DNA from 4 places in the Hoskinsella mucinilytica genome. Region 3 is predicted to be linked to each of the others. Evidence: predicted binding sites of a transcription regulator. Region 3 holds the regulator's gene; each other region holds the start of a gene.

Region 1 (8,028 bases), on a different contig from region 3:
TCGGTAAAAAAATTCTGCTCCTTCAACGTTGTTAAGAACCATGCTTGTGCATTGGCACTTACCCAAGCCACACTTTTCTTTTGAAGTACATCCGGCTTTTGATATCCCTTAGAAAGTAACATTTCTCTAACATACAAAGACATCAAAGCATCCCCAATATAAGCAAGAGATGTCCCATTGTATTCCATCACTTCCATTAAAGAATGCCTCTGTTTATCAACTCATTACGATATTGATCTGCAGTTTCAAAGTCTTTTTCCTTCACAGCAGCTCTCCATTTATGGTGTAACTCTTTATCTTCTTCACTTAATGTTAAGCGTGGTATTTCAATTCCCAGTATTTCCATCATCTTCTCAATAGAACGTGTTTGCATGGATAATTTTTCAAAATTCACTTCACGTTGTCGAATTGTCTGATTCAATGCCTTTACTGCTTCAAACACTGCCGCAAATGCATTTGGTGTATTCAAATCATCTTGTAATGCATCCATAAACGGTTCCATCAAAGATGCATCAAAAGTATCCGTCATTGTAACATCTGCCAAAGCAAGTTTTAAATAAGCCTGTTTCAAGGATGTTGTTACCTTACTTAATTCTTTTGTTGCTGTATCGATTGCTTCTTCATTGATATTTAAAGGACTGCGATAATGTGTTCCAAGCATCAACCAACGTAAAACATTTCCACCGATCTTTTCAATCATATCCTTAGCCCAAATAACATTGCCAAGTGATTTACTCATTTTTTCTCCGTCAATATTCACCATGCCATTATGGATCCAATAGTTCGCAATCGCTGTTTCATACGCAGCTCTGCTTTGTGCGATTTCATTTTCATGATGTGGAAATTTCAGATCCATTCCACCACCATGGATGTCGATCAAGTTTCCATCAAACTCTTGATTGATCATCACGACACATTCCGTATGCCATCCAGGTCTTCCCACTGACCAAGGACTTTCCCATTGGATTCCTGTTTCTGTACGTTTCCATAAAGTAAAGTCTAATGGATTTTCTTTCTTACTATTTTCATCAATTCTTGCCCCGACCATCAAATCATCAATCTGTTGGTGAGAAAGATTTCCATACTCCTTCACACTATTGACACGGAAATAAACATCTCCGTCGATTTCATATGCATTTCCCTTATCCACAAGCAATTTGATAAAATCAATGATGGCATCCATCGTATCTGTTACTTTTGGCGCTGCATCAGGCATCATTGCATGTAATGACAAACGGTCTTTATTATAAGCATCAATAAATTTTTCTGTCACTTCTTTTTCACTGATTCCACATTCCATCGCAACTTTAATGATCTTATCATCCACATCTGTATAGTTTGATACCATTTTCACTTGATATCCAAGTGCTTGAAAAGTTCGTTTTAAAGTATCAAAAACCACAATGGGTCTGGCATTTCCTATATGAGGATAGTTATATACGGTAGGTCCACAAACATACATATTGACCTCACCTTCACGTAGCGGTTTAAATTCTTCAATTTTCTGATCCATACTGTTAAATAGTTTCACATTTATTCCTCCTTACATTTACAAATAAAAAAAGCATATTACGTAAAGACGCTTAACGCGCGGTTCCACTTTACTTGAAAAATGCTTTCCACTCTACACGTTAACGCCGTATTACGTATTTTTCTACTTATCGAAAAATCCCTAAAAGGTGCATTCAGCTCTTCGCTTTCGCTTTCACCATCACCGAAATCGCTGTACTTGATGAGCCTACTTATCCTTTGTCTTCAGTTTCTATTTTAATACTATATCAAATTACCGTTTCATTTTCAATCGTTTCTATTTTTTTTCGTCTTTCTTTTCTTCTAATTCCTTGCTGATGGACGCAAATTGTGTAAGAAGACTTTCATCTAAACCACTGGCTTTTAGATTATCCACATAAACTGCATCTAAATCATCCATAACATCTAACCCATTATTTCCTTCATCATTTGTATTAAGCTTTGTTTTTAATGCCATAGTCTCACCTCTTAGTTTCTGTTGTTAGTTTACACCAGTTTTATCCTTTTGAAAACCCCTATGCTTATGCTTTTTTCATTCTTTAAAATTATTTTCTAACAGAGTGTATCCTATCAATTGAAAAAAAAGCTGGATATTATATCCAGCTTAAACACTTACGTTTCTTGAATTAAGCTAATTCAGAGAAATATTTGATTGTTCTAACCATCTGGCTAGTGTAAGAGTTTTCGTTGTCATACCAAGAAACAACCTGAACCTGAGTATTTCCGTCTTCCATTTCGATAGCCATAGTCTGAGTAGCATCGAATAAAGAACCGTAACGCATACCGATGATATCGCTTGAAACGATTTCGTCAGTGTTGTATCCGAATGATTCATCAGCAGCAGCTTTCATAGCAGCGTTGATTTCGTCAACTGTAACTTTTCCTTTTACTACAGCAACTAAGATAGTTGTTGATCCTGTAGGAGTTGGAACACGCTGAGCAGAACCGATTAATTTACCGTTCAATTCAGGAATTACCAAACCGATTGCTTTTGCAGCACCAGTTGAGTTAGGTACGATATTAACTGCAGCAGCACGAGAACGACGTAAGTCACCTTTTCTCTGAGGTCCATCAAGAGTCATCTGGTCACCAGTGTATGCGTGAATTGTAGACATGATACCACTCTGGATTGGTGCTAATTTGTTCAATGCGTTAGCCATAGGTGCTAAGCAGTTTGTTGTACAAGAAGCAGCAGAGATTACTGTATCTTCTGGTTTCAAGATATTGTGGTTTACGTTGAATACTACTGTAGGAAGATCATTTCCTGCAGGTGCAGAAATAACAACTTTACGAGCTCCAGCTTCGATGTGAGCGCTAGCTTTAGCTTTAGATGTATAAAATCCTGTACATTCTAATACTACGTCTACTCCTAATTCTCCCCAAGGCAAGTTTTTAGCATCTGCTTCAGCATAGATAGTGATTTCTTTTCCATCAACTGTGATTGAGTTTTCACCAGCTACAACTGTGTCAGCTTTTTCGTATCTTCCCTGAGAAGAGTCGTATTTTAATAAGTGAGCCAACATTTTAGGAGAAGTTAAATCGTTGATTGCAACTACTTCGTATCCCTCAGCTCCGAACATTTGTCTGAATGCAAGACGTCCAATACGTCCAAATCCATTAATAGCAACTTTTACTGTCATCTTCAAAGTCCTCCTTTTAACCTCTTTTATTATACGTACTTCCTACACAATTGTCAATTGAGAATTATTTCACGATACCCTTTTTTTACAATTTTTTTGTAAAAATCTGTCACTTATTTCCATTCTTTGAGCGAACGTTCATAAAACATATTTTTATGCTCTATAAGCCCATAAAATAAGCTCATTCTTCTCTTATGTTTGTAAGCGTTCCCAATCAAAGGCGTTATCTCACACATTATTTCCCGGGTAATCTTACCCATTTAATACCCCATATCCTTTAAATCTTTTACAATCTCTACGTAGGTTTCAATCACATTGAAGCCAGGGTAATCCTCTCTTGTTAAATCAATGATATTACCATGACTGATTCCCTTAAACCTTGTATTGGTAAATGTCTTCCTGAACCTTCCCCATTTTGCACTTTCTTCACTTACTAAACCATCATTGTTTCCATCAACGAAGCGAATAAACAAATAAGGTATCGTCAATAAAAGATGAGAACATGCATGATGCATTAAGCTCATATAGCTTTGATAATACACATTGGTATCATTTTGAACTTCTTGATTGAATTGCTTTGCCCAAACGGTTGAAAATTGATGTGTTGCAGTATAAAAATCAGGATTTGTATCACCCATTTTCAAAAACGCTTGATCAAATACCTTAGCTAAGGCATGATACCATGTATCAGGTACTACCCGAATCAATACATCTACAAATTTACAACCATGATGAGGTGTGGAAATCGTAGTTAAAGAAGCAACATGATTCCCCATATGTTCTTTACTGATGGTATATCGAGCATCTAATCCACCTTTTGAATGTGCAATTATATTTACTTTATCACAATGTTGTTCCTCACAAATTTCATATATTCTTTTTTTAATATCTTTTGCATTATCCTTCACGGTCGCAAAAGCCTCTTGGTTTCCATAATATATGATTGCTCCGTTTCGTACCAGCTCTTTAGGGATCCTTCCCCAATAATTCACATATTTCAAATCTCGAAAGCCTACTCCGTGTAATAGCAACAAAGGATACTTTGTTTGGCAGACATTACATTCTGCCCTTTGCTTTCTTACATCTATCATGATCATTTCGTGGTCATATTCCTCATATGCCTTTCTTCGCAAATAGATCATAATTGGTAAATGTATCACAGGTAGGAACAGAAAAAACCAAAGTAATCCTCGTTTCACGATACGAAGACGTTTACTGACAAGAAAAATCTCAAATGCGCCAAACAAGAACAGTATGTATTGAAAAAACAACATCCAAATCATATCGGTATAATACCAAACATCAGCTTCATATCGATGTAATAGTAATATATATAGAAAACATTGTATCATTGCTAACCAAAATGCTTCCCCAATCAATCGTCTTCCTTGCATCAATACTCGCAATCTTTTATTCTTTTGTTTAAGTCCTTTCAACAATGTCACTATCATCCATAAGACTATAACCACAAGAAAAAGGCATAGAACGCCCCAACCTGTCATAGTTTTTGTAGATGTCCAATGCTGATAAATGCTATGAATACATAAAATGGCATGTGATACCAATAACAAAAAAAATATCTTTATCCCTTGTTTTATCTTCTTCATCTTATCCCTCTTTTTCTACTTATAGTATCATATATTGCATTTTTATCAAATAACTTTTCTATATTTCATGTATTAGAAATGCCACTATGTGCATACTCTTATACAGGAGGGACAGCCATGGTTATCGTACCAACGATTATTGAAAGAAATGCAAATACAGAGCGTGTTTATGATTTATATTCTTGTTTATTAAAGGAAAGGATCATCATATTAACAGGGGAGATCGATGATGCTATGGCATCCAGTATCACTGCACAGCTATTATATTTATCTTCTCAGAGTAAAGACCCCATTCAAATGTATATCAATTCACCTGGCGGTAGTGTAACAGCCGGATTAGCCATCTATGATATCATGAATGTGATCCCATGTGAAGTCGCAACCATTTGTATGGGAATTTGTGCCAGTATGGCCGCTGTTCTATTATGTGCAGGCACTATGGGTAAACGAAGTGCACTTGCCAATAGTGAGATCATGATTCATCAGCCGTTAGGCGGTATGCAAGGACAGGCAAGCGATATGGAAATCGCCGCAAAACACATGCAGTTGATCAAACAAAAACTGTATAATATATTAAGTGAGCACACACATCAAGAAATCCAAACGATCCAACACGATTGTGATCGTGATACTTATATGGATGCAAAAGAAGCAAAGGACTATGGCATGATCGATTTGATCATTCAACCATAGTCCTTTCTTTTCGCAGCCGCTCGCTGATATCATCAGTTGTCATTGGTTTCCCAAATAGATACCCTTGATAACAGTCAAGTCCCATAGATTCTACCAACTGCCATTCTTTCTTCGTTTCAATTCCCTCAAGACAAACTGCGATATCCACAGAATGACAAATCGCAATGATAAAGCTGATCAACACAGTATCAAATTGACTTTTTTGAATATCCTTTACAAAGGCACGATCGATTTTCACAACATTTGCAACACCGTGCTTTAAGTTTTCTAAGCTTGAATATCCTGTACCAAAGTCATCCATCGCCAAGCGAATACCCATCTGTTTCAGTTGATCGAATTCTTTTTCAAACAGCCGCATATTAGATATGGTATTACTTTCCGTTAGTTCCAAAATAAGATTCTGTGCGGGAAATGCTTCTTCCTCAAGAATTCTCTTAACTCTCTTGGCAAATTCTCCATTTAAAACCTGTAAAGCAGAAACGTTAACACTGATGGTAAACTTAGGATCCAAGCGTATCCACTCTTTTCCTTTTTGGATTGCAGTTCTCAAAACCCAAGCACCAACGTCACTCATCAATGCGTTCGCTTCTAAAATAGGAATAAACTCCATAGGAGATACTGTTCCCAAACTATCACAATGCCACCTAAGTAACGCTTCCACACCAATGGTCTTTATGGTCTTGGCATCCATTTGCGGTTGGAATACAAGATTGAAATTCTGAAAATGATTCCTTACACTTTCTCTTAAATTCCTTAATATTTCCAAAGCTCGTTCCTTATTTTTTGATATAGAAGGATCAAACATACATAATTGATTTTTACCGTTTGCTTTGGCATTTTGCATTGCATAATCAGCATAGGTATATAACTCTTCAAACTCATTTGCATCTATAGGTGCCATCGCACAACCTGCTGAAATTTGTATTTGACAATCATAATGTTCTTGAAGCTGTTGTCGTAGTAATTGCTTTTGAATGGTCTGATATAAGTTATGGATATCTTCTATTTGACAATTCTCTATCAACACCCCCATCTGATCATTATCTAATTTATAAAGACTCGCATTCCCTGGTAAATTGGATTGTATCATTTGTGCAGTACTCTTTAAAACTTTATCTCCAAAAGAACGATCATATAATTCATTTACATTTTTAAAATCATCAATATCAAGAATCATCAAAGCAAGGGAATCTACAGCTTTGTCTTTTATTTTTTCTCTTCCTGCCTTATTTAATTCATGACGATTGAAAAGATGTGTCAAAGCATCTATTTTATTTAGACGATCGAGTTGTGTCATAATTCCCGCAAACATGCTTGGTTCTCCATAGGAATCTCGCATAAGCTGCCCTCTACATTTTAACCAAATATATTCTCCATGACATGTTTTGGCACGAAATTCTACAGAATGATAATCTTTTTGATTTTCTCCGATTTCCATATTTGATCGATAAAAGCGATCCCAATCTTGTGGATGTACGATTTGTTTCCAAACCGGCAAAGGATCCGCTATGATTTCAGAAGGTAAATTTAATAACTGTACCTGTGCAGGTGAGTAGCGAAAAACTCCGGTTTTCATATTACAGATATAAATAAAGTCATCTGTACTTTTCATAAGCGCATCATATAATTGAGTGGAGTCATATTCAAAATCTTCAGATTCCGCAGTTGAATGACGAAATGGATTTTCGTTTAGCTCTGCCATTCGAGTTTTTCGAAAACGCAACTTTTGTTCATACATTTGCTCATCTGCTTTCGCAATGATATCATTCACATCAAGAGTATGTTCCCCATGTACAGAATAAATGCCAAAGCAAAAGGAAAACTCATATTCCTTTTGACAATGCATCTTTAATTGTTTTACCTTCTCAAGGCATTCCAACATGAATTTTGCCATTTCCTTATCATCTTTATTACTACTTACTATCACAAACTCATCACCGCTTAGGCGAAACATAAATTCAGGATCGATCAATTGTTGCTTTAATTTATTTGATAATTCTTTCAGTAAAAAGTCACCTTCTTTATGTCCATAAATATCATTGGTCTCTTTCAGATGATCTACGTCCAACAATACGACTTGAAGCGCTTTTTGCTTTTGCTTTGCTTCCTTTAACGCTTCTCTTAACCGTTCTTTTCCGGCCCTACGATTCAGCATACCGCACAAATCATCCATTTTTGCTTGTTTATTCAATTCAATCGTATCAGTGATATCTACAGATTGTTGCATATGAACGATCCTGCCATCGATCCAAGGAATCAAACAATCATAATTCTTAAATATACGATTTACTTTATGGTTATTTTCTACCCATTCTACACATTTTCCTAATTGGCCTAATTCTTTTAATTGTTTCTTAGGGCAAAAACTACATAATTCATCTTGGCGATCCTGTAGTTCTTCATAACATTTTCTTCCTTCTACATTTTCCTTATGATAAGTGTTCTTCATCAAATGATTCATAAAAATGATTTCATCTGTTTCTATATCAGTTACATAAACATTCACTCTCATCGCATCTAAAATTCTATACATCTCATCTTTTTCTGCCATGATTTAG
Region 2 (8,028 bases), on a different contig from region 3:
TTGTGCAAAAGGACATTTCAATGATTTCGGCATCATCGGTCTGACAAAACCTGTCTATCATCCCGATTTATGTATCGGTTGCGGTAGTTGTGTCAAAGCATGTGAACATCATGCTACCAGAGTATTAAGTCTTGTCAATGGAAGAGTAGAAAAAGATACTTGTTGTTGTGTTGGTTGTGGAGAATGTACTTTAGTTTGTCCAACAGGCGCAATGCAACGAAGTCCAAAACCCTATTATCGTATCTTGATCGGTGGTCGTACAGGAAAACAATATCCTCGTATGGGAAAGACCTTTGCGGATTTTCTAAGCGAAGAGGTCGTACTTGCCATCATTCGGAATTGGCAAAGCTTCTCCAAAGAAGTATTAAAAGGGGAACCTCGTTATTTGCATGGTGGTCACTTGATCGATATGGCCGGATACGAGAAATTTAAAGAAATGATGTTAGATGGAGTTACCTTGAATCCGGAAGCAAAGATTGCTGAAAATCTGTATTTTGCGGAAACCGAATATCGAGGAAGGATTCATGTAAAACCTGTAAAATAGAAATCAGGCTGCTGATTTAGCGGCCTTTTTTCATGTTTTTTTATTTTAAGATATGATATGATGATAAAGAAAATCAATAAGAATACAACTTTCGTATATACTACAACATAGATAGGAGGTCATCTATGAAACAAGTCGCAGCCGTTTTCGCAAACACAGAATGCATATCTGAAGAACAAGAGGAATTTTTAGAACTTATCAAAGCTTGTGATATGGAACTTATTGAAAGCTTTACCCAAACGTTAAAAGAAATCAGTTTTCGTACTTATATAGGAAAAGGGAAATGTGAAGAAATACAAGCATTTCTTTCTTCTCACGATACCATAGAATGTGTCATCTTTGATCATGACTTAACCCCCTTACAAATAAGAAACCTAGAGGAACAATTCATGATACCTGTTATGGATCGTACAGAATTGATTCTTGCAATATTTGAACAACGTGCTACTACACGAGTTGCACGACTACAAGTGGAACAAGCTTCCCTATCCAAGTTGTTACCCAGATTGATCGGCGCCAATACACAACTTGGTAGACAAAGTGGCAGTGGCAAAAATAAAGGTGCCGGTGAAAAACAATTAGAGCTTGATCGAAGAAGGATCAAAGCCAGGATATCGGAAGTCAATCGTGAATTAAAAAAAGTAGAAAATGAAAGAATGACACAACGAAAAGCCAGACAGAAATCTGATCTTCCCTTGGTATCTTTGGTCGGTTATACCAATGCCGGAAAATCAACGATGATGAATGCCATGTTATCTTTATGCGCTAGTAAAGATGATAAAAAAGTATTGGAAAAGGATATGTTATTTGCGACCCTTGATACCTCTATTCGTCAAATAAAAACACCAAATCAAGACGAATTTTTATTAAGTGATACGGTTGGTTTTGTGAATGAACTTCCGCATTCCTTGATCAAAGCGTTTCACTCTACCTTAGAAGAAGTAAAATACGCTTCTTTACTTCTACAAATCGTAGATGCCAGCTCTCCCCAATTTTATAAACAAATGCAAATCACACAAAAGACATTAAAAGAAATTGACGCATCTCATATTCCGATGATCACTGTTTATAATAAGTGTGATCTTACATCTTTTACCTATCCCTCACATCAAGAACATGAAATCTATATGAGTGCAAAAGAAGGGATCGGTTTCGAAGAGCTCTTTGACCTGATTCATGCTCATCTATATCCTAATGAATTAGAAGTAGAATTACTTTTACCATATCATGCATCGATCCATCTAAACGAATTGTTGAGAAAAGGAAGAATATTACAGCGTGATGATCAAGAAGATGGAATGCATATCAAAATCAAACTGACTCAAGAGCTTTTAAAAAAATATGAATCTTATATTTTAACTTAAGAGAATGTAACATCATTCTCTTTTATTTATTCCTTCCAAACGATTTCACATCTTTTTCCACTATGTGCAATTCCGATAGCTATTGCACGCTTTCCTTTCGCATAATGATGTTCTTCTATTTGTTGTATGGCTCTAAAAGCCAACTTCTTCAAATCTTGATTCCCTTTGATCTGTTTGCGATGTTTTAATTCTATGACAATATCCTTTTGTCCTTTTTTAGATTTCAAATAAATATCAGCTCTTCCATACCCTGTTTCCTTATTACTTAGTAATTCATACTCTTTGCTCATAAAGCTGCACACACATAACATTAAGATACGATAGCTATTTTCATCTTTCAAATCATGATAGCTCATCATATCTCTTAGTACTGTTTCATATTTCTCTTGAAATAGTTCCTTATTTCCTTCAAGTAATGCATTGGATACTTCTCTCATGATGCTATCATCTACACCAAAACAATCATGTAAGATACTAACTAGCTCTTCTTTTACTTCCTTATTGACAATACGTATCTTATAATAATGATTTCCTTTTACCTCATCAATGGTAAGATATCCTGCATGGATCAATTGTGCCCATATTTGTGAGGTTTTCTTATTCTGATAGTAACATTCCACTAAATTACAAACGATATCAATAGATCGATCCTCTAGTAATGTTCGCATTTGATCAAAAAAGCTTTGGGGTGCATCTTCCAACCATTGTTTCAACATTTGATGACTTCCTGTATTCACCCAATAAGAAGCAAGCCTTCCCTTTTTCGCATAATTCAAGATCGACCAAGGATTATATAGCTCATAACTACCGATATGATAACCATCATACATTGCCTTTACTTCTTCATTTAGATCCTTACCATAATACTGAAGAAGCTTTCTTGTCTCCGCTTCTGTAAAGCCAAAACAATTCGCATATTGTTCATCTTGAAGACTGCATACTTCCAAATTATTTAAACCGGAAAAAATATTTTCCTTGGCAATCCTTTGACAACCCGTTAACACTGCTCGATATAAATAAGGATTTCCTTTTAATGTACAGGAAAGCATATCACTTAAAAAATCTTTTACCTTATCATAATATCCACCAGTATAAGCTGACATAAAAGGCGTATCATATTCATCAATCAATAAGATCACAGGTTTTTGATAAATGTGGTAGTACATCTTACAAAGCAATAAGAGTGCCTCACTTCCAATATCTAAATCAATTGTTTCTCTTCTCTTTTGTTTGATGATGTTACGAAGCTCTATGAACTCCATTTTGGATTCATCATCCAATTGATTGAGTTGTTTGGTAAATTGTTCAAACACATTCCACAATGTCCAATAAATCTTCTGACACATATGACGCTTTTCTCCCTTACAATCTTTAAAGGATATAAAAATCACAGGATAGCTATTTCGATATTTCATATAATCCGTATAAGATATAAAGGTACCTTCAAATAAGGTGCTATTATCCTTTGTTATATCAAAAAATTCTGCCATCATAGATAAGTTCAACGTTTTCCCAAATCTTCTAGGTCTGGTAATCAAAGTAACCAGATCTCCCGAATCAAGAAAGCTTTTGATCATTTCTGTTTTATCTACATAATAATAACCGGATGTTAATTCTGTATAACGATCGATGCCTATTGGTATTTTTTTAGGTATATGATACGCTTTACTTGGTTCTTCTACCTTATCAAATGAATCAACATCAAAGGCAATCTTTATGTGCTTTCTATCATGCCTTACATGAATTTGAATATCATATCGTGTAATCTGATATTGCTTTAACAATTTATATAATTGCTTCATCGATTCTTCCACATCGATTGCTTTGATACCATAATGCTGACCTTCATAAGTATGCTGAATGAAATGTTCCTCTAATTTCCGCAAATTCACATCTTCCATATCCATTCCTCCTTTCATAATCAACTATCCAAAGTAATTCTATCATATAGCTCATTTTTGTCCATCCTATTAAAATGTATATTTTAAAGAAAAAAAGGATAGCCTTAGCTACCCTATCAACGCTGATCTACTTACCACGATTTCTTAATTCTTGATAAATTCTAGAAGATATCGAAATGATATCACTAGCCAGTATACTATTATAATCCTTTTCTTTGATCAATTCATCTGCGCATCGAGCATGTACATACACTGCACAACAAGCACTTTGCAAAGGATCTTTGCTTTGCCCATACAATCCCGTTAACATACCACATAACACATCTCCACTTCCCCCTTTTGCGAGAGCATTGTTACCGGCTAAATTCATAAAACGCTTTTGTCCTCTCTCAATTATGGTATGTTCATCCTTATATATCAATGTGATATTAGGATATCGTTTTAAGAATTCTTTGATGATCGTACTTGCATTTTTTATGATTTCCGCTACTGATTTTCCACAAAGGTAACTCATCTCTTTTGGATGTGGTGTAAGGATAAGTGGTGCTGCTCGATTCAACCATTCAGGATGCTTTCCGACTGCATAAATTGCATCTCCATCTAAAATACAAGGAAGAGAACTGGATAATATCAATTGAACCAACTTTTGTGTCCCTTCATTTCTTCCCATACCATTGCCTATGGTCACAAAGTCATATTGATTTAATTTCTCACTTAAAGCTTCTGCGGCTTGAATAGAAAACACACCATCCTGATCCGGTAGTGGAAGTAACATACATTCTTCCATCTTACTTGCTAAAATACCATGAATACAAGAAGGTACAGCAATGGTCAAGGTACCAATACCACTAGTTAAAGCAGCTTTGGCACACATGGTAACTGCCCCATGCATTTGTGCACTACCACCTATGATCAATGCCTTGCCATAACTTGATTTATTGCTATGAGAGTGACGCTTAGGCAAATAAGAAGCTATGAGTTCATCATCAAGTACGACGCAACCCGATGTGTGGTCTAAGATTTCTTGTGGCATGCCAATGCTTTCAACAACGACATCTCCACAATAAGCACTGCCTGGATATAAAACATTGCCCGGCTTATAGCATTCAAAGCTTACTGTTTTAGAAGCTTGTATGGCACAACCCATGATATCACCGCTATCCCCATGAATACCGCTTGCAATATCAATACTGATCACATATTTTTTCATAACATTCAAAGAAGCAATTAATTTATCATAGAAACCTTCGATCTTTCTTGATAATCCAGTACCGAATAAAGCATCTATCACAATATCAGCTTCTTTTATCATAGGATTGATTTCATCTAAATCTTCACTTTGATAAATCGGTATTTGATAACTACCAGCAATTGCCGCAAAAATCTTTTCATCATGACTCATTTTCTCAAATGGTACATTACAAAGTATCCGGATATGATGATATCCGTCTTGTTTTAATAAACGAGCTAAGGCAAAACCATCCCCTCCGTTATTACCCGGTCCACAAAGAATAAAAATCGATTGATCTTTCTCTATGCTTTCTTCTACATGCTTTTTTACAGCCATTGCCGCATGCTCCATTAACACAACACCCGGTATATGATATTCCTTCATGGCTGTTTCGTCCATTTTACGCATATCACTTGTATTGATAATTTTCATAGTAACCTTTCCTTTCTATGATAATCTCTACTTTTATTATATACGCCATAGTTTCAAATACAAGGGAAAATGGTGAAGAAGAAGCTAGGTAATCTTACTTGTGAAATTTTTCTCATTTTTCATATCTAAACTATTGTGGTCAAGAACCACATGCGTTATAATAATAGACGACTTAACTGGGAGTAGGATTCCTTGGGAGGTAAATATGAAAAAAACTGTTGTATTAGGGGTCACTGGCGGTATTGCTGCTTTCAAAAGCGCACAGCTTTGTAGCAATCTGATCAAAAAAGGATATGATGTGGAAGTCATTATGACAAAGAACGCCACAGAATTCATTTCTCCTTTGACCTTTGAATCACTCACAAAACACAATGTCATGGTTTCCACTTTTGAAAAAGTTGCGGACCGTAGCGTAAAGCATATATCCATAGCGAAACGAGCAGATATCTTTGTAATTGTTCCCGCAAGTGCAAATGTAATCGCAAAAATTGTTCATGGAATTGCGGATGATATGCTTACAACCACCTTTCTAGCAGCAAATTGTAGAAAAGTGATCGCTCCTGCAATGAATACACAAATGTTTGAAAATCCTGTTACACAAAGAAATATAAAAGAATGTATCCATTTGGGATATGATATCATTTCTCCTGAAGTAGGATACCTAGCCTGTGGCGATTCCGGTAAAGGAAAGCTTGCGGATATTTCTTATATCGAAGAAAGAATTGAAAACATCCTTCAAGAAGAGGATCTATTCAAAGGGAAAAAGATTTTGATTACTGCCGGACCAACACAAGAGGCTTTGGATCCGGTTCGCTATATCACCAACCATTCTTCCGGGAAAATGGGATATGAAATCGCAAGAGCCGCAAGAAACATGGGTGCAGAGGTTACTTTGATCAGTGGTCCTGTTTCTATCACTGCTCCATCAGATGTTCATGTGGTTCCGATTGTCAGTGCAAATGATATGTTTACTGCAGTCAAAGAACACTATAAGGATATGGATATCGTGATCAAAGCAGCTGCCGTAGGTGATTATCGCCCTCAAATTATCGCAGAAAATAAAATCAAGAAGCAAGGAGATACCTTAGAAATCAAATTTGTTAAAAATCCTGATATCCTTGCTTATCTTGGTGAACATAAAAAAGAAGATCAGGTTATTTGTGGTTTTGCGATGGAAACTCAAAATTTAATTGAAAATGCCAAAGAAAAGCTAACCAAAAAGAATTGTGATATGATCATCGCAAATAATTTAAAGGTTGAGGGCGCAGGTTTTCAAACAGACACCAATGTCGCTACCATCATTCAAAAAGATTCCATTGAAACACTTGAAAAAATGAGTAAATATGAGTTAGGTAAAACAATTCTACATCACCTTTATGACATCATGAAGGAAAAGAAAGGGGCCTCAGCATGCTAGTTGTTATTGATATCGGAAATACAAATATCACGATGGGTATTTATAAGGATAATAAGCTGCTTGGGAATTATCGCCTAACGACGAAAATGAAACGTACAAGCGATGAATATGGATTCATGCTTATGAATTTTTTACAAGCAAGTAAAATCGAAAGTAGTGATATCAAAGATGTTATCGTATCCAGTGTAGTTCCTAAGATCATGCATTCCTTTTTAAACAGCATTCGTAAATATATGCATTGTGAACCTATCGTTGTAGGACCTGGCATTAAAACAGGAATTAGTGTAAAAGCCGAAAATCCTAAAGCTGTAGGTGCAGATCGTATCGTTGATGCAGCCGGAGCTTTCTATGAATATGGAGGACCTTGTCTTGTTGTAGATTTTGGTACCGCTACCACCTTTGATTATGTCGATGAACATGGAAACTTTGAATATGGCGCAATCACCTTCGGTATCGAAACCGGTGCTCAAGCAATGTGGACACAGGCAGCAAAACTTCCAGAAATAGAAATCAAAAAGCCAAAAACTGTACTTTGTAAAAATACAACGACCAGTATGCAAGCCGGTGTTGTTTATGGTTACATTGGCCAAAGTGAATACATCATCAAACAATTTAAAAAAGAACTTGGTGTAAATATGAAGGTCATTGCGACGGGGGGTCTTGGTAAGATCATTTATAAAAATACAGATGAAATTGATATTTATGATCGAGATTTAACATTCAAAGGATTGAAATGTATTTATGAAAAATATAAAGGAAAATAACTTCAGACAGTACAAAATGCTTGTACTGTTTTTTACTTTACTATGTGATTTTCGCTATTTTATTTCCTAAATACATTCTCTCGATGATATTTCAGATATTTTATTACCATATCTTCACGCAGATTTAGAAACAGCTTATCTGCATCATCAAACTTCATTTTTTCTATTTTATCTAGTATTCTCACAGCAAATCACCTCATATTTTTCATTATCATATACCAGTACCTCTATCATACATAAAAGTCTTATTTATTCATTTTAATGATACCATTTATATATAAAATTCTATCTAATCATAGCAATTGCTTCTTTCTGTCAGATATATGCCATCATTCAATATTATTTACCAAATACATTGATTTGAGCATAAAAACA
Region 3 (8,028 bases):
AAGTAGTGGAGGAAACAGGAAAAAGGAAAGGATTCCTTGCCAGAGAACATTCCTATCATGAACATTTATATCATTTTTTTGGCGAAGATCAAATTAAGATTGCTTATGCACAACTTGATGTCAAGGGCTATATGAAGGAGCAAACACAGAAGGTCGAAGAAGCAATGTCAAAATTTCATAAGTTAAAATCAGAATATGATGAAAAGCCGACAGAAAAATTAAAAAAGAAGATGGAACTTGCTGCTCAGACACTTGAAAATACAAAGAAAAAACGTTCAGAAGCTGAAGTGTTATTGAATCAAGGTGAGTGGATGCCTTTGGCTAGCTGTTTCTTTATCCTTTATGGTAAGGAAATCGTTTATTTATCAGGCGGTTCTTATCATGAATATAACAAATATAACGGTCCTTATACCATTCAATGGAACATGATTCGTTACGCATTATCACATGGCTATACCTCCTATAATTTCTATGGAACCAGTGGAAATTTCCATAAAGATGCAGATGACTATGGTGTGTATGAATTTAAACGTGGTTTTAATGCAGAAGCAGTTGAATTGTTAGGAGACTTTTATTTACCAATCAGAAAGGGATGCTTCTCTGTGTATAACAGACTCAAGCATATCGTTTAAGGAAGGTGGCTATCACATGAAATATACGTTTACAGTGGATATAAGCAAAGCGGAACATGACGCATTTGTGGAAGTGCATGAATATTGTAATTTACTACAGTCTGCTTCATGGGCTAGGGTTAAGGACAATTGGAAATCCGTATTAGCCGGAGTAAGAGATGATCATCATCAATTGGTTGCTTCCTCTCTTGTGTTGATCAAACAACTACCACTTGGTTTCACCATGTACTATTTGCCAAAAGGCCCAGTGATGGATTTCCATAACAAAGATATTATGAAGGCTTATTTTGATGGATTAAAACAATATAGCCGAAAGGATCATTGTATTTTTATAAAGGTTGATCCAGGTATTCATATCAATGATTATAAATCTACAGAATATAATACCGATCAATATCCTGAAACAAAAGAATATATGGACAATTTTCAATTCGTAAACGGAAGACATCAAGGATTCTCTATGCATATCGGAGATACCATACAACCACGTTTTCAATCTAATGTATATCGAAGCGATGATTTTGAAGCACAACTACCACGTCATACTAGACGCCTGATCAAAGACGCAGTAAAACGCAATGTTGAAATTGAAATGGGTGGTAAAAATTTTGTGGATGAATTCTCTCGTCTTGTTTCTTTAACAGAAGAAAGAAAAGGCGTACATCTAAGAGGTGCTTCTTATTTTCAAAAACTTTGTGAAGCTTATCCGGCAGATACCAAAATATTTTTAGCAGGTGTGGATCTAGAAGCGCTATATCAAGAATATTTAAAAAAACATGAAGAAGTAAAAAAAGAGATAGAAAACTGTCCGGAAAATGCGGTCAAGAAAATGAGAAGACTACAGGATATGGAGCGTTCTTTAAACAAAGATGTGAAGGAATTTAAGGATATCTTTGAAGAGATGGGACAAGTTCGTGGTAAAATCTATATCGCAGGTGTATTGAGCATACGATATGGACATACATGTGAAATGTTATATGCCGGTATGGATCAAAGATTCAAAAAGTTTATGCCACAATATAAAATCTATGTAGAAAATATGAAATGGGCATTTGAAAATGGCTGTAAAACGTGTAATATGGGTGGTGTAGAAGGTAGCCTGGATGACGGTTTGACAAAGTTTAAAGATAACTTTAATCCGTTGATCAATGAATTTATCGGAGAATTTGATATTCCGGTGAACAAATTACTTTATCCAATGTTCCATTTTATGTATAATTATATGAAGAAAAAGCGTGAAAAAGCTTTGGGAGGCGATTAAATGAAGGAAATCGTAGTACATTCATTAGCTGAAACAGCAGCATTAGGTGAAAAAATAGGAAAGCTGATGTTTCCTGGTGCATTGTTGACTTTGACAGGAGACCTCGGTGCAGGAAAAACAACGTTAACAAAATCGATTGGTAAGGCAATCGGTATAAAAAAAGTCATCAATTCGCCAACCTTTACGATATTAAAAACATATCATGGCGATATGCCGTTTTATCATATTGATGCATACCGTTTGGAAGGTATTACCCAAGATTTAGGATTTGAAGAGGTATTTGATGCAGATGGTGTTTGCGTAGTAGAATGGCCTCATTTTATAGAAAATCAATTGCCGAAAGAGCGTTTGGAAATTGAAATTTTACGCAGTGGTGAAGATGAGAGAACCTTTTGTTTCAAGGCAATTGGCGAAAAATACGAAAAGATAGTGAGGGAATTAGTATGAAGACCTTATGTATGGATAGTGCACACAAGCATCTTGTTATCGTTTTATTAGAAGATGGAAAAGTGAAAGCAGGTGAAGCTTTTTCTTGTTGGAAACAACAAAGTGAGACCTTGTTTCCGGAATTGATCAAATGTATGGATCAAATTGGATGGACAGCTGATGATTTGGATGAAGTGGTCATTAGTGATGGACCTGGTAGTTATACCGGGGTTAGAATTGCAATGGCAGTTGCTAAGGTATTATGTACGAGAAAGCATATCCCATTATATTGTTTATCTACCTTACAATTATACGCAGGAATACAAGAGAATGCATTTGTGATGTTAGATGCCAGAAGTTCCAGAGCTTATGTTGGTATTTTGGATAAAGGCAAGTTTTTAAAGGATGAATGCATTATGACGTTAGATGAAATCAAAGCGTATCTACAAGAACATCCAAAATCAGTGGTGATTGGTGATGGAGCCTTAATTGATCTTGAAACAGCGCATACGGATCTGGTGAAAAACTTTGAAACCTTATATCCGATTGCTAGAAAGGTTGAAAATATTCATACATTGACACCCCGTTATTTAAAGGAACAGGATGCCTACAAGGTGAAGTAACATGCTTCGTGCTATGAAAAAGGAAGATCTTAATCAGATCTTATCTATAGATGCAGAATGCTTTCCTATGCCTTGGAATGAAAAGCAATATTTATATGAACTTGAGGAAAATGATTATGCATTATTATATGTGTTAGAACAGGATGGAATCATACTTGGATATATTGACTTTTGGATCACTTTTGATGTTTGTCAACTTGCGAAAATTGCAGTGTTACCTCCTTATCGAGGGAAACGTTATGCACGTTTGATGATGGATCAAATGATTCAAGATGCACAAGAAAAGGGATGTGAAACGATATCTCTGGAAGTACGTGTATCTAATCAAAGTGCTCAAAAACTATATGCCGCTTATGATTTTATCAATGTAAACACACGAAAAAGGTATTATCAGGATAATGGCGAAGATGCTTACGTTCTGGTTAAGGCCTTAGGAGGAAATTGTGAATGAAAGATACCTATATATTGGCAATTGAGTCTAGCTGTGATGAGACTGCAGTTGCCATCGTAAAAAATGGAAAAGAAGTATTGGCAAACATCGTTGCGACACAAATCGATGTCCATAAGGATTTTGGTGGAGTCATCCCGGAAGTCGCAAGCCGTATCCATGTGGAAAATATTTCGATGGTAATCGAAGAGGCCTTAAAAAAGGCAGAAATGCAAGTAGAGGATATGGATGCTATCGCAGTAACCCAAGGGCCTGGTTTAGTAGGATGTCTTCATGTAGGTGTACAAGCTGCGAAAACTTTGGCATGGGCATACCAGAAACCATTGGTTCCAGTGCATCATATCGCAGGTCATATATATGCAAATGCATTGATTGCTGATCTGAAGTTTCCTTTATTGGCGTTAGTGGTATCCGGTGGACATACTGAATTGGTCTATATGAAGGATGAATGGAGCTTTGAAATTTTGGGAACGACACAGGATGATGCAATCGGTGAGGCTGGCGATAAGGTAGGTCGTGTACTTGGTCTTCCATATCCTGGAGGCGTTTATGTGGATAAATTGGCAAAGGAAGGCAAAGCCGTTTATACGCTTGCAAAACCCAAAACAGAAAATGAATTAGATTTTTCTTTTAGTGGTTTGAAAAGTAGCGTATTACAATTTATCGATCGTAGTAAGCGAAAAAATGAACCATTTGTTCCAGCAGATCTTGCAGCTTCTTATCAAGAAACAGCGTTTGAAGCACTTTTATTAAGAGCTAGAATTGCATTAAAACAATATCAACCATTACAAATGGTATTGGCCGGTGGTGTTGCCGCAAATTCTTGTTTGCGTCAAAAAGTAAGTGAGGATCTAACCAAAGAATTCTCTGATGTTGAATTTATTATTCCACCACTATCTTGTTGTACGGATAATGCGGCAATGATTGCTGTGGCAGGTACCATTGCTTACCAACATGGCGTGCGTGGTGATTTTGATTTGACAGCAGATCCTGGAATAGAATTAGAAAATGATGAAAAGGTTTCACATTTATAAAATCCTTTGACCGAATCAATACCTTGTTTCATGCTACTATCGGATATGATCTTGTATCAAACGGATATGTTTTTGCATGTTAAACTTATTAATTTATTCACAAATAAGAAAAATCGTGGTATACTAACTCATAGGTGATCAACATGAGTGAAAAGAACGTACCAAAGGCAACATTGCAGCGTTATCCTGTTTATCTTAAAGCACTACGTAAATTAAAAAGCTCTGGTGTAGAGCGCATCATGTCGAAGGAATTGGCAAGCGTTGTAAATATTGAACCAACGACGATTCGTCGTGATTTTTCTTTTCTTGGAAATCTGGGAAAACAAGGTTATGGCTATGATGTCAATCGCTTGATTGAAATATTCAATCAAGAATTAGGCATGGATTTTGATGAGAAAATCATTTTGGTCGGTGCAGGTAATATGGGCCGTGCCTTGATGAAATATAATAAATGGGATTATGTCGTAGGTGAAATCACATGTGCATTCGATATCAATCCAGATCGTCAAGGCGTTCGTTTCGGTATCCCCGTTTATGACATCAGTGAGCTAGAACAAAGAGTACCTGATGGTTGTCGTATCGCAATCTTGGCGATCAGTGAAAATATTCAACAAACGGTCGATCGATTGATTGCTTGTGGTATTATCGGTTTGGTAGATTTTACACATGAGCATATTCAGATACCAAAAGGTGTCGTATTAAAAAGTGTTGATGTTGTTTCTTCCATTCAAGAGCTGGTATTTGAAACAAATAAACTGAGTGTCTCTCATTAATCAAAAAAAAGCTTGTCATAAAGGAAGTAATTGTGATATCATCTATACAAGAGTTAGAAAAACTTGAAAAAATGCGTAGAAACAGGACGATATAAGTGAGTTTTGAGAAAAGCGATTCTGTAATTGGTGAAAGACAGAACAAAATCCTTATGGAGAACACCTGTGAAGCAAAGCTGGAGAACTAACAGTAGACAGCTTCGTATATCCGACGTTATGGATGAATTAAGATGCTCTGTATGTTTTAATACAGGGAATCAGGATGGCACTGCGCTGATGATAAGCGTTCCTGTATAGGAACGCTTTTTTTTACAAAAGGAGGAATTATGATGTTTGAATTTATGACAATTCGTGAATTATATGAAATCGTATTAAGTGGTTCACATGTAGAACTTGACAGTATGGAATATGTCCTACTACAGGGTTGGATCAGAACGAATCGATGTAGTGGAAAACTAGGCTTTATCGAATTAAACGACGGTACTTATTTCCGTAATGCACAACTCGTTTATATGCAAGAATTAAAGAATTTTGCGGAAGTAGAAAAGTATCCAACAGGAGCGGCAATCACGGTTACCGGTAAATTAAAATTGACACCGGAAGGAAAACAGCCATTCGAAATACAAGTTACGGAAGTTGTATTAGAGGGCGATTGTGATCGTGACTATCCATTACAGAAAAAACGTCATAGCTTTGAATATTTGCGTGAAATCGCTCATCTTCGTCCTCGTGCAAATACGTTCTATGCGGTATTCCGTTTGCGTTCCGTGCTATCTATGGCAATCCATGAATTTTTCCAAGATCAAGGCTTTGTCTATGTACACACTCCAGTAATTACTGGAAATGATGCAGAGGGTGCCGGTGAAACATTCACGGTTACAACAAGAGAAGATACTAACTATGAAGAAGATTTCTTTGGAAAGCATGCTTCTTTGACTGTATCCGGTCAGCTTCATGTAGAAGCCTTCGCAATGGCGTTCCGTGATGTATATACCTTTGGGCCAACCTTCCGTGCAGAAAACTCAAATACAACACGTCATGCTTCTGAATTTTGGATGATCGAACCAGAGATAGCGTTTGCTGATCTGGATGATGATATGAATCTGATTGAGGATATGATCAAATATTGTATTCAGTATGTGTTAGACAATGCCCCTGAAGAAATGAATTTCTTTAATTCTATGATTGATAAAGAATGTATCGATCGTATTACGAAAGTGATGAATAGTGAATTTAAACGTATGACATATACACAGGCAATCGAGGAATTGAAAAAAGCCGATGTGAAATTCGAAAATAACAAGATTGAATGGGGTATGGATCTACAAAGTGAACATGAGCGTTACTTATGTGAGAAAGTAGTCAATGGACCTGTATTCTTAATTGATTATCCAAAGGATATCAAAGCATTCTATATGCGTGTCAATGAAGATGGTAAAACCGTAGCTGCTTGTGACTTACTAGTTCCAGGCGTAGGAGAATTGGTTGGTGGAAGTCAAAGGGAAGAGCGTTATGATATTTTAGAAGCACGTATGAAAGAAATGGGTATGGAAAACGATTCTTTACAATGGTATATGGATCTTAGAAGATATGGAGGCTGTAAACATGCAGGCTTTGGACTTGGCTTTGATCGTATGCTGATGTATCTAACAGGTATTCAAAATATCAGAGATGTTGAACCGTTCCCACGTACACCAAGAAATTTATTGTATTAAAATAGAAGCTGCTAATCGAATGATTGGTGGCTTTTTCACAAGTTTTGTAATTATTTCCTGGGAAAATTCATGAAAATCTTTCAAATTTGTGATATTCCTTGAAAAAGATTGAGTATCTTCTTTTTTTCTTCTATAATATATACTGGTGATTAATGTGAAAGAATATATACTAAAAGAGAAACATGATGGCAGTGTCATAACAGTACGACAACTTCAGAAGGTATTGTTAGAAATGCTGAAAGATATAGATGAAGTTTGTAAAAACAATGATATTCCTTATTGGTTAACAGGTGGTAGTGCATTGGGTGCAGTACGTCATGAAGGATTTATTCCATGGGATGATGATGCGGATATCGGTATGATGCGAGAAGATTATGAGCGCTTTTTAAAGGTCGTGGATCAACTTGGTGATAAGTATATCGTACAAAGCTTTGAAACGCATAAGGAATATAATGTATTGATCCCACCAATGAAAATTCGTTTAAAGGGAACCTATTGTCAAGAGGCGAATTTTTTATTAAAGAATAAATGCAAAGATTCTGATGGTATTTTTATTGATGTTTTCATTGTAGATCATGTAAGTGAAAAACAATATAAGGATGTATATTGGAGATGTAGAAATGGGTTATTGATGGTATTGATTGCATTATTTGAGAATTTACATATCAATCCGCTTCCTTTGAAAAAGCGGTTTGTACGTAATGCCAAAAAATATGGTAGCATCAATGCGTCAACACCAATGGTTGGTTATGATCTTACATGGACCTTTAATTCCTTTTTCCATCCTGTTGTTTATCCTTATGAAAGTATATTTCCAACACAATATATGAAATTTGAGGATACCATGTTACCGGTGCCTAAAGACCCATCTTTTATGCTGAATGCGGAGGTAGGTGCCAATTATATGAGCTATCCTCCCAAATCAGCACAAGCACCGAAACATATCAAAGATATTGAATTGTAAAGGAGGACAAGAACATGGCATATGCTCCAAGAAAACGTAATTATCGCATCAAATGGAATATCGCAATTCCAATCATTTTCTTATGTGTACTACTCATTTATGCCGGTTCTTCTATTTTTTTCAAAACCAAAGAGGAGAAGGAAACATTTACTGTA
Region 4 (8,028 bases), on a different contig from region 3:
TCCATTTTATATAGTCCTTTCTATTGTTATTTTTTAAAAAAGTGAATCCACAATTTCAATGGAATTCATGTGAAATTATAGATTCACTTATACATGTTTGATAAAAGCTTATTTGTTGTAATCGTAGAATCCGATACCAGTTTTCTGTCCTAATTTACCGCCACGAACCATTTTTCTTAGCAATGTACAGCAACGATATTTAGAATCATGAGTTTCATTGAATAATACATCCATGATTGCGACAACGATATCAAGACCAATTAAGTCACCTAATGCAAGAGGTCCCATAGGATGGTTTGCGCCAAGTTTCATAGCAGTATCAATATCTTCTACAGAAGCAATACCTTCTTGAAGAATGAATGCAGCTTCATTGATCATTGGAACTAAGATTCTGTTAACAACAAATCCTGGACCTTCTGCGACTTCTACAGGAGTTTTTCCTAAAGACTTGCTGATTTCGATGATAGCATCTTTTGTTTCTGCTGGTGTGTTGATACCAGAGATAACTTCAACCAACTTCATACGATCTGCTGGGTTGAAGAAATGCATACCGATTACATTGTGTTTGATACCTTTTGCGATTTCAGTTACTGATAAAGAAGATGTGTTTGTACCGAAGATACAGCTATCTTTACAGATTTCATCTAAGGTTGAGAACAATTCTTTTTTCGTTTCCATGATTTCTAGAACAGCCTCTACTACCAAATCACAGTCTGCTAAATCCTTGTATTCTCCTGCTTTTAAGTTTCCTTTGATTTCTGCAGCAGCTTCTGCAGTCATTTTTTCTCTTGAAACTAGCTTGTCTAATTTTTTAGCGATTTTGTCGATACCGCCCTGTGCCCATTCTAGTTTGATGTCACAAACTGTTACATCATAACCATTTGTAGCGAATGCATTAGCGATACCCTGGCCCATTGTTCCTGCGCCGATTACTCCAACTTTTTTCATGTTTCAGATCTCCTTTTCTATTTTATTGTAACAAAAGGACAGCGTAATACCTGCGCTGCCTTTTACATAACTACTACGCTTTTTTCGCAGCGATGATTTCTTCTTTTAATAATGGAAGAATTTCTTTTACATCACCAACAAAGCCCATGTTTGAAATACTGAAGATTTCAGCTTGTGGGTCACGATTGATAGCAATGATCATATCTGATTTTTCCATACCTGCTACGTGCTGACAAGCACCAGAGATACCACATGCAATATACAAACTTGGACGAACTGTTTTACCAGTCTGACCAACCTGGATGTCTTTGTTTACAAATCCATCATCAACAACTGCACGACTAGCACACATTGCTCCACCTAATTCTTCAGCAACAGCCTGTACCATGTCTAAGCAATCTTCAGCACCACGTCCTGCGCCAACAAGAATATCACATTTTGTAATATCAATACCTTCTACGACTTTAGCAATCGTTTCTTTCACGATAACTTTAGCGTCTTTGTCAGCGAATTCAGGTGTAAATTCGATTACTTCACCAGTTCTTGAAGCATCTACTGGATCCATACTGAATACGTTTGGACGAATCGTAGCCATCTGTGGACGAGTGTCCGGACAAATGATAGTACCAAATAAGTTACCACCGAAAGTAGGACGAGTTACTAGCAATAATGCTTCATCTTCCTTTTCAGGGTCCATTTCGATTTTTGTAGCATCGGCAGTTAAACCAGCATTCAAACGTGCAGCAACACGTGGTGCTAAATCACGTCCAAGTACAGTAGCTCCAGTTAAGAAGCTATCTGGTTTAAATGTATTGATGATCTGAGTTAATGTATCAGCATAAAACTGAGTAGAGTATCCTTCCAACATAGCGTCATCAGCAACGATTACTTTATCAGCACCATGTGCAATAACATCCTGAGCCTGATCCTTGATGTTATGTCCTAATAATACACCAACAACCTGGAATCCCATGTGAGGAATGGATGCAACCAATTTTCTAGCTTCAGAAATCAATTCGTATCCAACATTGGCGATCACGCCGTTTCTTTGTTCAACGAATACGTAAATATCTTTGTATCCTTCAAATTTAGCCATTGTATTCTCCTCCTATTTCGTAATGATCTGCTTTTCTTTTAATGTCTTAGCAATCAATTTTGCAGCTTCAGCAGCTGGCAGTTCGTAAGTTTCTGTTTCAGCAGTAACATCTTTTGTAAATGTGTGATGTACTTTTGTTGGAGAACCTGCAAGACCAACTTTGCTTGCATCGATGCCCAAATCGTTGAAAGTCATGATCTTAACTTCTTTATTGAAAGAGTCAACGATATCATTACAGTTCATGTAACGAGGAGTGTTCATACCACTTAATGTAGTTAACAGACATGGAAGTTTTGCTTCGATGATTTCTTCACTTTCTTCCAATGATTTTCTTACTGTGATCGTCTTATCATTGATATCAATAATTTTATCGACATAAGTTACCTGTGGAATATCAAGACGTTCTGCAGTCTGAGGTCCTACCTGAGCAGTATCTCCATCGATTGCCTGACGTCCAGCGATGATCAAATCATAACCTACTTTTTCAATAGCAGCAGCTAAAGTGCTTGAAGTAGCACAAGTATCTGCACCAGCAAAAGCACGATCTGTAATCAATACAACTTCATCAACACCACGAGCTAGCAATTCTTTTAACATTCCACTAGCCTGTGGAGGTCCCATAGAAATAACTGTAACAGTTACATCATCTTTTGTTTCTTTGATTTTTAAAGCTTCTTCTACACCAGCCAAGTCGTCTGGATTGATGATACTTGGAACACCGGCACGAATCAATGTACCAGTTACTTTATCTACACGGATTTCTGTTGAATCCGGTACCTGTTTCACAAGAGCGATAATTTTCATGTTCTTCTTCCTTTCCTTTATTATTTCAACATCTGGCCAGAAACAACCATACGCTGTACTTCAGAAGTACCTTCATAGATTTCTGTGATCTTAGCATCACGGAACATTCTTTCTACTGGGTAATCACGAGTATAACCATATCCACCCATCAATTGGATAGCTTTTGTTGTTACTTCCATAGCAACTTCTGCAGCGAATAATTTTGCTTCTGCAGCTAAATAAGTATAAGGCTGACCTTTTTCTTTTGCCATTGCAGCTTGGTAAACCAATAGTCTTGCAGCATCAGTTTTTACCTGCATATCAGCAAGTTGGAACTGTGTATTCTGGAATTTTGCAATAGGACGACCGAACTGTTTACGTGATTTCACATAAGGAACAACTTCATCGATTGCACCCTGTGCAATACCAAGAGCTTGAGCAGCAATACCAATACGTCCACCATCTAGTGTAGTCATGGCAACCTTAAAGCCTTTACCTTCCTGACCTAATAACTGATCTTTAGAAAGACGTACATTATTGAAGATCAATTCACTTGTTGCACTACCACGAATACCTAATTTCTTTTCGTGCTGTCCAACAGTAAATCCAGGTGTACCTTTATCTACGATAAATGCAGAGATACCATGTGTTCCCTTTGTCTTGTCTGTCATAGCGAAGATGACATATACATCTGCTTCACCAGCATTTGTGATAAAGATTTTTGTACCATTTAAGATATAATCATCCCCATCTTTTACTGCAGTTGTCTGCTGACCAGCAGCATCAGTACCTGCATTAGGTTCTGTCAAACCGAATGCTGCCAATTTTTTTCCACTGCATAAATCAGGCAGATATCTGTTTTTCTGTTCTTCTGTACCATATGCGAAGATTGGCCATGTTCCTAAAGATGTATGAGCAGATAATACTACACCAGTTGTTGCACATTTCTTACTCAATTCTTCTACTGCAAGGATGTAGCACAGGTAATCAGCACCTGCTCCGCCGTATTCTCTTGGGAATGGAATACCAAGCATCTTGCATTCTCTCATCTTTTCAACGTTTTCACGTGGGAAACGTTCGTCTTCGTCGACTTCTGCTGCAAGAGGTTTTACATCTTTTTCAGCAAACTCAGCGAATAGCTTCTTCATCATTTGTTGTTGTTCTGTTAACATGAAGTCCATAAGTGTTCTCCTCTCCTTAATTTTCTTGAACAATAGGATTTCCTTTTTCAGCCAATTTTTGGCATATCGGGCGTTATCCTTGACAGATAAGCGCAATCCTACCTTTAATTTTAGAACTATTTTTTCTTCACGTCAATAACTTTGTTATTTTTTTAACAATTATTTGAGGATTTTTTCACAAGTTCATTTTTCTTGTTTCTTCACGAGTAATTCTTGCTTGTGAATTTTTTATTTAGTGGGTTGACATTCCTTCGATTACCCCTTACACTGAAACAAAAGAAAGTGAGGAATATTTTATGAAAAAAGCATATATCGTTGCCGCTAAGCGTAGTGCCATCGGCAGTTTTATGGGAGGTTTGACCAATGTCAACCTTGTGAATTTAGGTGCAACCGTATTAAAAGAAGCCATTTCACAAGCAGGCATCGCTCCTGAAACCATCGATGAAGTCATCGTAGGAAATGTCATCGCCGCAGGTCTTGGTCAAAACATCGGACGTCAAGTCAGTATTGCCGCAGGTGTCCCGGTCGAAGTTTGTGCACAAAGCATTAATATGTTATGTGGCTCTGGTTTAAAAGCCGTTATGGAAGCAACCATGAGGATCCAATGTGGATTTGGTGATATCTTTGTCGCTGGTGGTGTAGAATCCATGACCAACGCTCCTTATCTTGTTCCTAGCAAAGTTCGTAACGGTGTAAAGATGGGAGATCTTACTATGGTTGATGCGATGCTACATGATGGTTTGACCGATGGTATGTATGATATTCATATGGGAGTCACTGCCGATAATATTGCGAAAAAATACGGCATTACAAGAGAGGAACAAGATGCATTCGCATTTGCATCTCAACAAAAAGCAATCGCAGCCATCGATAGTGGACGTTTCAAAGACGAAATCGTTCCTGTAGAGGTTCCTGGCAAAAAAGGAAGTGTTACGATCTTTGATACCGATGAACATCCGAATCGTACTTCTACACCTGAGAAAATGGCAAAACTTCGCCCTGCCTTTACACCTGATGGAACTGTTACTGCAGCCAATGCATCCGGAATCAATGATGGTGCAAGTTTCACAATCATCGCCAGTGAAGATGCAATAGAAAAGTACAATTTAACTCCACTTGCTGAAGTCATCGGCTTTGGTCAAGGTGGCGTTGATCCACGTGTGATGGGATTAGGTCCAACACCTGCTATTTTAAATGCCCTTCGTTATGCGAACATGAGCATTGAAGACATGCAATTGGTAGAATTAAATGAAGCCTTTGCAGCTCAATCTCTTGGTGTCATTCACGAATTAGAAGAAGCTACTGGTATGGATCGCCAAGCTTTCCTGGAAAAAACAAATGTCAATGGTGGGGCCATTGCTTTGGGTCATCCTGTCGGTGCTTCAGGCAATCGTATTTTAGTTACCCTATTGCATGAAATGCAAAAACGTGATCTCAAGGTCGGTCTTGCTTCTCTATGTATCGGTGGAGGACAAGGAGCGGCTGTCATCATCAAACGACCTTAACCGAAAACAACAAGGGAATGGAATGCTCCAATTCCCTTTTCTTTCGTGAAAAATGGGAAATATTAAACTTTTTGCACTTAATAATTTTTTCACAAGTGGTTGACAAAAGGCCTACTTTCCTTTATCATGTTTCTGTATGGGTCAGGCGATCCCTGACCATCAAAAAAAGAAAGAAAGACAGGTAGAGAAAATGAAAAAAACGTATGTAGTCAGCGCAAAACGTAGCGCAATCGGTAGTTTTCTTGGATCTTTGACAACTGTAAAAGCAGTTGACTTAGGTGCCACAGTTGTAAAAGCGTTGTTGGAAGATGCTCATGTAGCTCCAGAAAACGTTGATGAATTACTTTGCGGTAATGTATTAAGTGCTGGATTGGGGCAGAATATCGGTCGTCAGGTCAGCTTAGCTGCTGGTATTCCTGAATCTGTATGTGCTCACTCCGTGAACATGGTTTGTGGTTCTGGTTTAAGAACTGTAATGGAAGGCGTTATGTCTATCCAGACCGGATTCAACGACATCGTTGTTGCTGGTGGTGTAGAATCTATGTCCGGTGCTCCTTATTTAATCCCTGCAAATACTCGTACAGGAAATAAAATGGGAGACTTCAAAGTAGTAGACCACATGATCTATGATGCTTTGACTGATGCAATGAACGGAATTCACATGGGTGTTACTGCTGAAAATATTGCAGCTAAATATGGTATCACTCGTGAAATGCAAGATGAATTCGGATATGCTTCTCAGCAGAAAGCAATCGCTGCAGTTGACAGCGGACGCTTCAAAGATGAAATCGTTCCTGTTGAAGTAAAATTACGTAAAGAAACGATCACATTTGATACAGATGAACACCCTAACCGTAAATCAACTCCAGAAAAAATGGCTAAATTACGTCCAGCATTTATCAAAGATGGTACTGTTACAGCAGCCAATGCTTCAGGAATCAATGATGGTGCAAGCTTTGTGTTATTAGCAAGTGAAGATGCAGTTGCAAAATACAACCTTACTCCAATCTGTGAAGTTGTCGGTATCGGTCAAGGTGGTGTTGATCCATTGACTATGGGTCTTGGTCCTACTCCTGCAATTCGCAATGCATTGAACTATGCAGGTTTGAAATTAGATGAAATTGAATTGGTTGAATTAAACGAAGCATTCGCTGCTCAGTCATTAGGTGTTATCCACGAATTGGTAGAAGAACATGGTATCGATCGTGAAGCATTCTTAGCAAAAACAAACGTAAATGGTGGAGCTATCGCTCTTGGTCACCCTGTAGGTGCTTCTGGTAACCGTATTTTAGTTACATTGATTCACGAAATGATCAAACGTGATGCAAAAACAGGTCTTGCTTCTCTATGTATTGGTGGAGGACAAGGAACAGCTGTTATCGTTAAACGTCCTTAATCTTGAAAAGCTGCCGGATTACCTGCAGCTTTTTTTATTTCTATAAAGATAAACTCACATCATCCTTGTGAGTTTTTCTTTGTTTCTTTCTTTTGTATAAAGAAATATAATTCCATAACCATTTTTGTTGATTTTCGGAATTTTCTTCTTCGATAATGATACAATTCCATATCCTCAAACGGTGATGCGCTGACATATCCATGCAACTTTAACCATTTGGTATAAAACTGTTTTCGAATTCCAGCAACCCTATAAGATAATGTCATTTGTGACCCTACACGCACCTTGACCTTTGCCATACAAGTACCTTTTGAAAGAACGATATATTGCATTGGATCTTCTGATTTATCTATGAAATGAACCTCATCCCCCATAAAACAATCAAATTCCCCATTGTCTTTTTTCGAAAATGTGATAAGTGCTGTGTGTACCGGATGACATAAATGCGTTATCCTTGTTTTCATGGTTGCATAGTCTTTCGCAAGCTTTTGTGCATCCTTGAACATGGTTGTTTCACACACCGTTTTTTTCAAACCAAGAAATATACGATCTTCTTTCAGTTCTATGACTTCACAATTCAATTGCTTTGACATTAGTGCGTTGTACCACCCTGTATCACGATATCCTCATCGTTTTCAATAATCGCTTCAATTGCAAGTTTCAATCCTTCAGCGATCATCGTGATTGGCATACTTGGTGTACTTGCACTTAACATAGCAGCTTGACTGGTATCATAAGGCACATGAACAAAACCACCACGGATATTTAGGTATTTCTTATCGATCATATATAACAAGGAATACATTACATCATTACAAACATATGTACCAGCACTATAAGAAACCGCCGCAGGAATACCATGATCCTTTAATTTCTGTACCATTGCTTTCACGGGATGTTTACTAAAATACGCAGTATCTCCATCTTCCGCAATTTTTTCATTCAATGGTTGTTTTCCTAAATTATCCGGAATTCTTGCATCTTTAAAGTTGATTCCGACAAATTCAGGAGTGATATGTGTTCTTCCACCTGCTTGCCCAACACATAATACAATGTCAGGATGATATACTTCAATTGCCGTTTCAACTGCTTTTGGCGCATCATCAAACACTGTAGGAA

The links. Region 3 encodes Rex, which represses fermentation and respiration genes when NADH is low (regulators of the CRP and FNR family bind a similar motif). Its sites were predicted from a motif close to GTGAANNNNTTCAC; they were not measured.
Region 1: the regulator Rex is predicted to act here: its motif matches at 3,230-3,243, upstream of gap (type I glyceraldehyde-3-phosphate dehydrogenase).
Region 2: the regulator Rex is predicted to act here: its motif matches at 5,573-5,586, upstream of UGRO018_RS12990 (NAD(P)H-hydrate dehydratase).
Region 4: the regulator Rex is predicted to act here: its motif matches at 4,174-4,187, upstream of UGRO018_RS11485 (acetyl-CoA C-acetyltransferase).

What each region holds. Positions count from the first base shown of each region.
Region 1 is NZ_JBEQZJ010000026.1:45,150-53,177, forward strand. Features, by position in the region: gene UGRO018_RS10775 (Mini-ribonuclease 3) at 1-197, opposite strand, end outside; gene cysS (cysteine--tRNA ligase) at 197-1,531, opposite strand; T-box leader at 1,573-1,765, opposite strand; gene UGRO018_RS10785 (hypothetical protein) at 1,808-1,987, opposite strand; gene gap (type I glyceraldehyde-3-phosphate dehydrogenase) at 2,157-3,170, opposite strand; gene UGRO018_RS10795 (esterase/lipase family protein) at 3,431-4,777, opposite strand; gene UGRO018_RS10800 (ATP-dependent Clp protease proteolytic subunit) at 4,895-5,470, shown strand; gene UGRO018_RS10805 (bifunctional diguanylate cyclase/phosphodiesterase) at 5,457-8,021, opposite strand.
Region 2 is NZ_JBEQZJ010000035.1:34,738-42,765, forward strand. Features, by position in the region: gene asrC (sulfite reductase subunit C) at 1-544, shown strand, start outside; gene hflX (GTPase HflX) at 670-1,908, shown strand; gene UGRO018_RS12985 (AAA family ATPase) at 1,935-3,809, opposite strand; gene UGRO018_RS12990 (NAD(P)H-hydrate dehydratase) at 3,937-5,472, opposite strand; gene coaBC (bifunctional phosphopantothenoylcysteine decarboxylase/phosphopantothenate--cysteine ligase CoaBC) at 5,678-6,889, shown strand; gene UGRO018_RS13000 (type III pantothenate kinase) at 6,883-7,653, shown strand; gene UGRO018_RS13005 (hypothetical protein) at 7,713-7,838, opposite strand.
Region 3 is NZ_JBEQZJ010000012.1:726-8,753, forward strand. Features, by position in the region: gene UGRO018_RS05515 (peptidoglycan bridge formation glycyltransferase FemA/FemB family protein) at 1-632, shown strand, start outside; gene UGRO018_RS05520 (peptidoglycan bridge formation glycyltransferase FemA/FemB family protein) at 649-1,893, shown strand; gene tsaE (tRNA (adenosine(37)-N6)-threonylcarbamoyltransferase complex ATPase subunit type 1 TsaE) at 1,894-2,340, shown strand; gene tsaB (tRNA (adenosine(37)-N6)-threonylcarbamoyltransferase complex dimerization subunit type 1 TsaB) at 2,337-2,942, shown strand; gene rimI (ribosomal protein S18-alanine N-acetyltransferase) at 2,944-3,393, shown strand; gene tsaD (tRNA (adenosine(37)-N6)-threonylcarbamoyltransferase complex transferase subunit TsaD) at 3,390-4,424, shown strand; gene UGRO018_RS05545 (redox-sensing transcriptional repressor Rex) at 4,568-5,197, shown strand; gene asnS (asparagine--tRNA ligase) at 5,524-6,909, shown strand; gene UGRO018_RS05555 (LicD family protein) at 7,064-7,873, shown strand; gene UGRO018_RS05560 (N-acetylmuramoyl-L-alanine amidase) at 7,888-8,028, shown strand, end outside.
Region 4 is NZ_JBEQZJ010000029.1:14,217-22,244, reverse strand. Features, by position in the region: gene UGRO018_RS11510 (short-chain-enoyl-CoA hydratase) at 1-5, opposite strand, end outside; gene UGRO018_RS11505 (3-hydroxyacyl-CoA dehydrogenase family protein) at 109-948, opposite strand; gene UGRO018_RS11500 (electron transfer flavoprotein subunit alpha/FixB family protein) at 1,022-2,044, opposite strand; gene UGRO018_RS11495 (electron transfer flavoprotein subunit beta) at 2,057-2,848, opposite strand; gene UGRO018_RS11490 (acyl-CoA dehydrogenase) at 2,869-4,008, opposite strand; gene UGRO018_RS11485 (acetyl-CoA C-acetyltransferase) at 4,305-5,513, shown strand; gene UGRO018_RS11480 (acetyl-CoA C-acetyltransferase) at 5,704-6,909, shown strand; gene UGRO018_RS11475 (hypothetical protein) at 6,969-7,502, opposite strand; gene pcp (pyroglutamyl-peptidase I) at 7,502-8,028, opposite strand, start outside.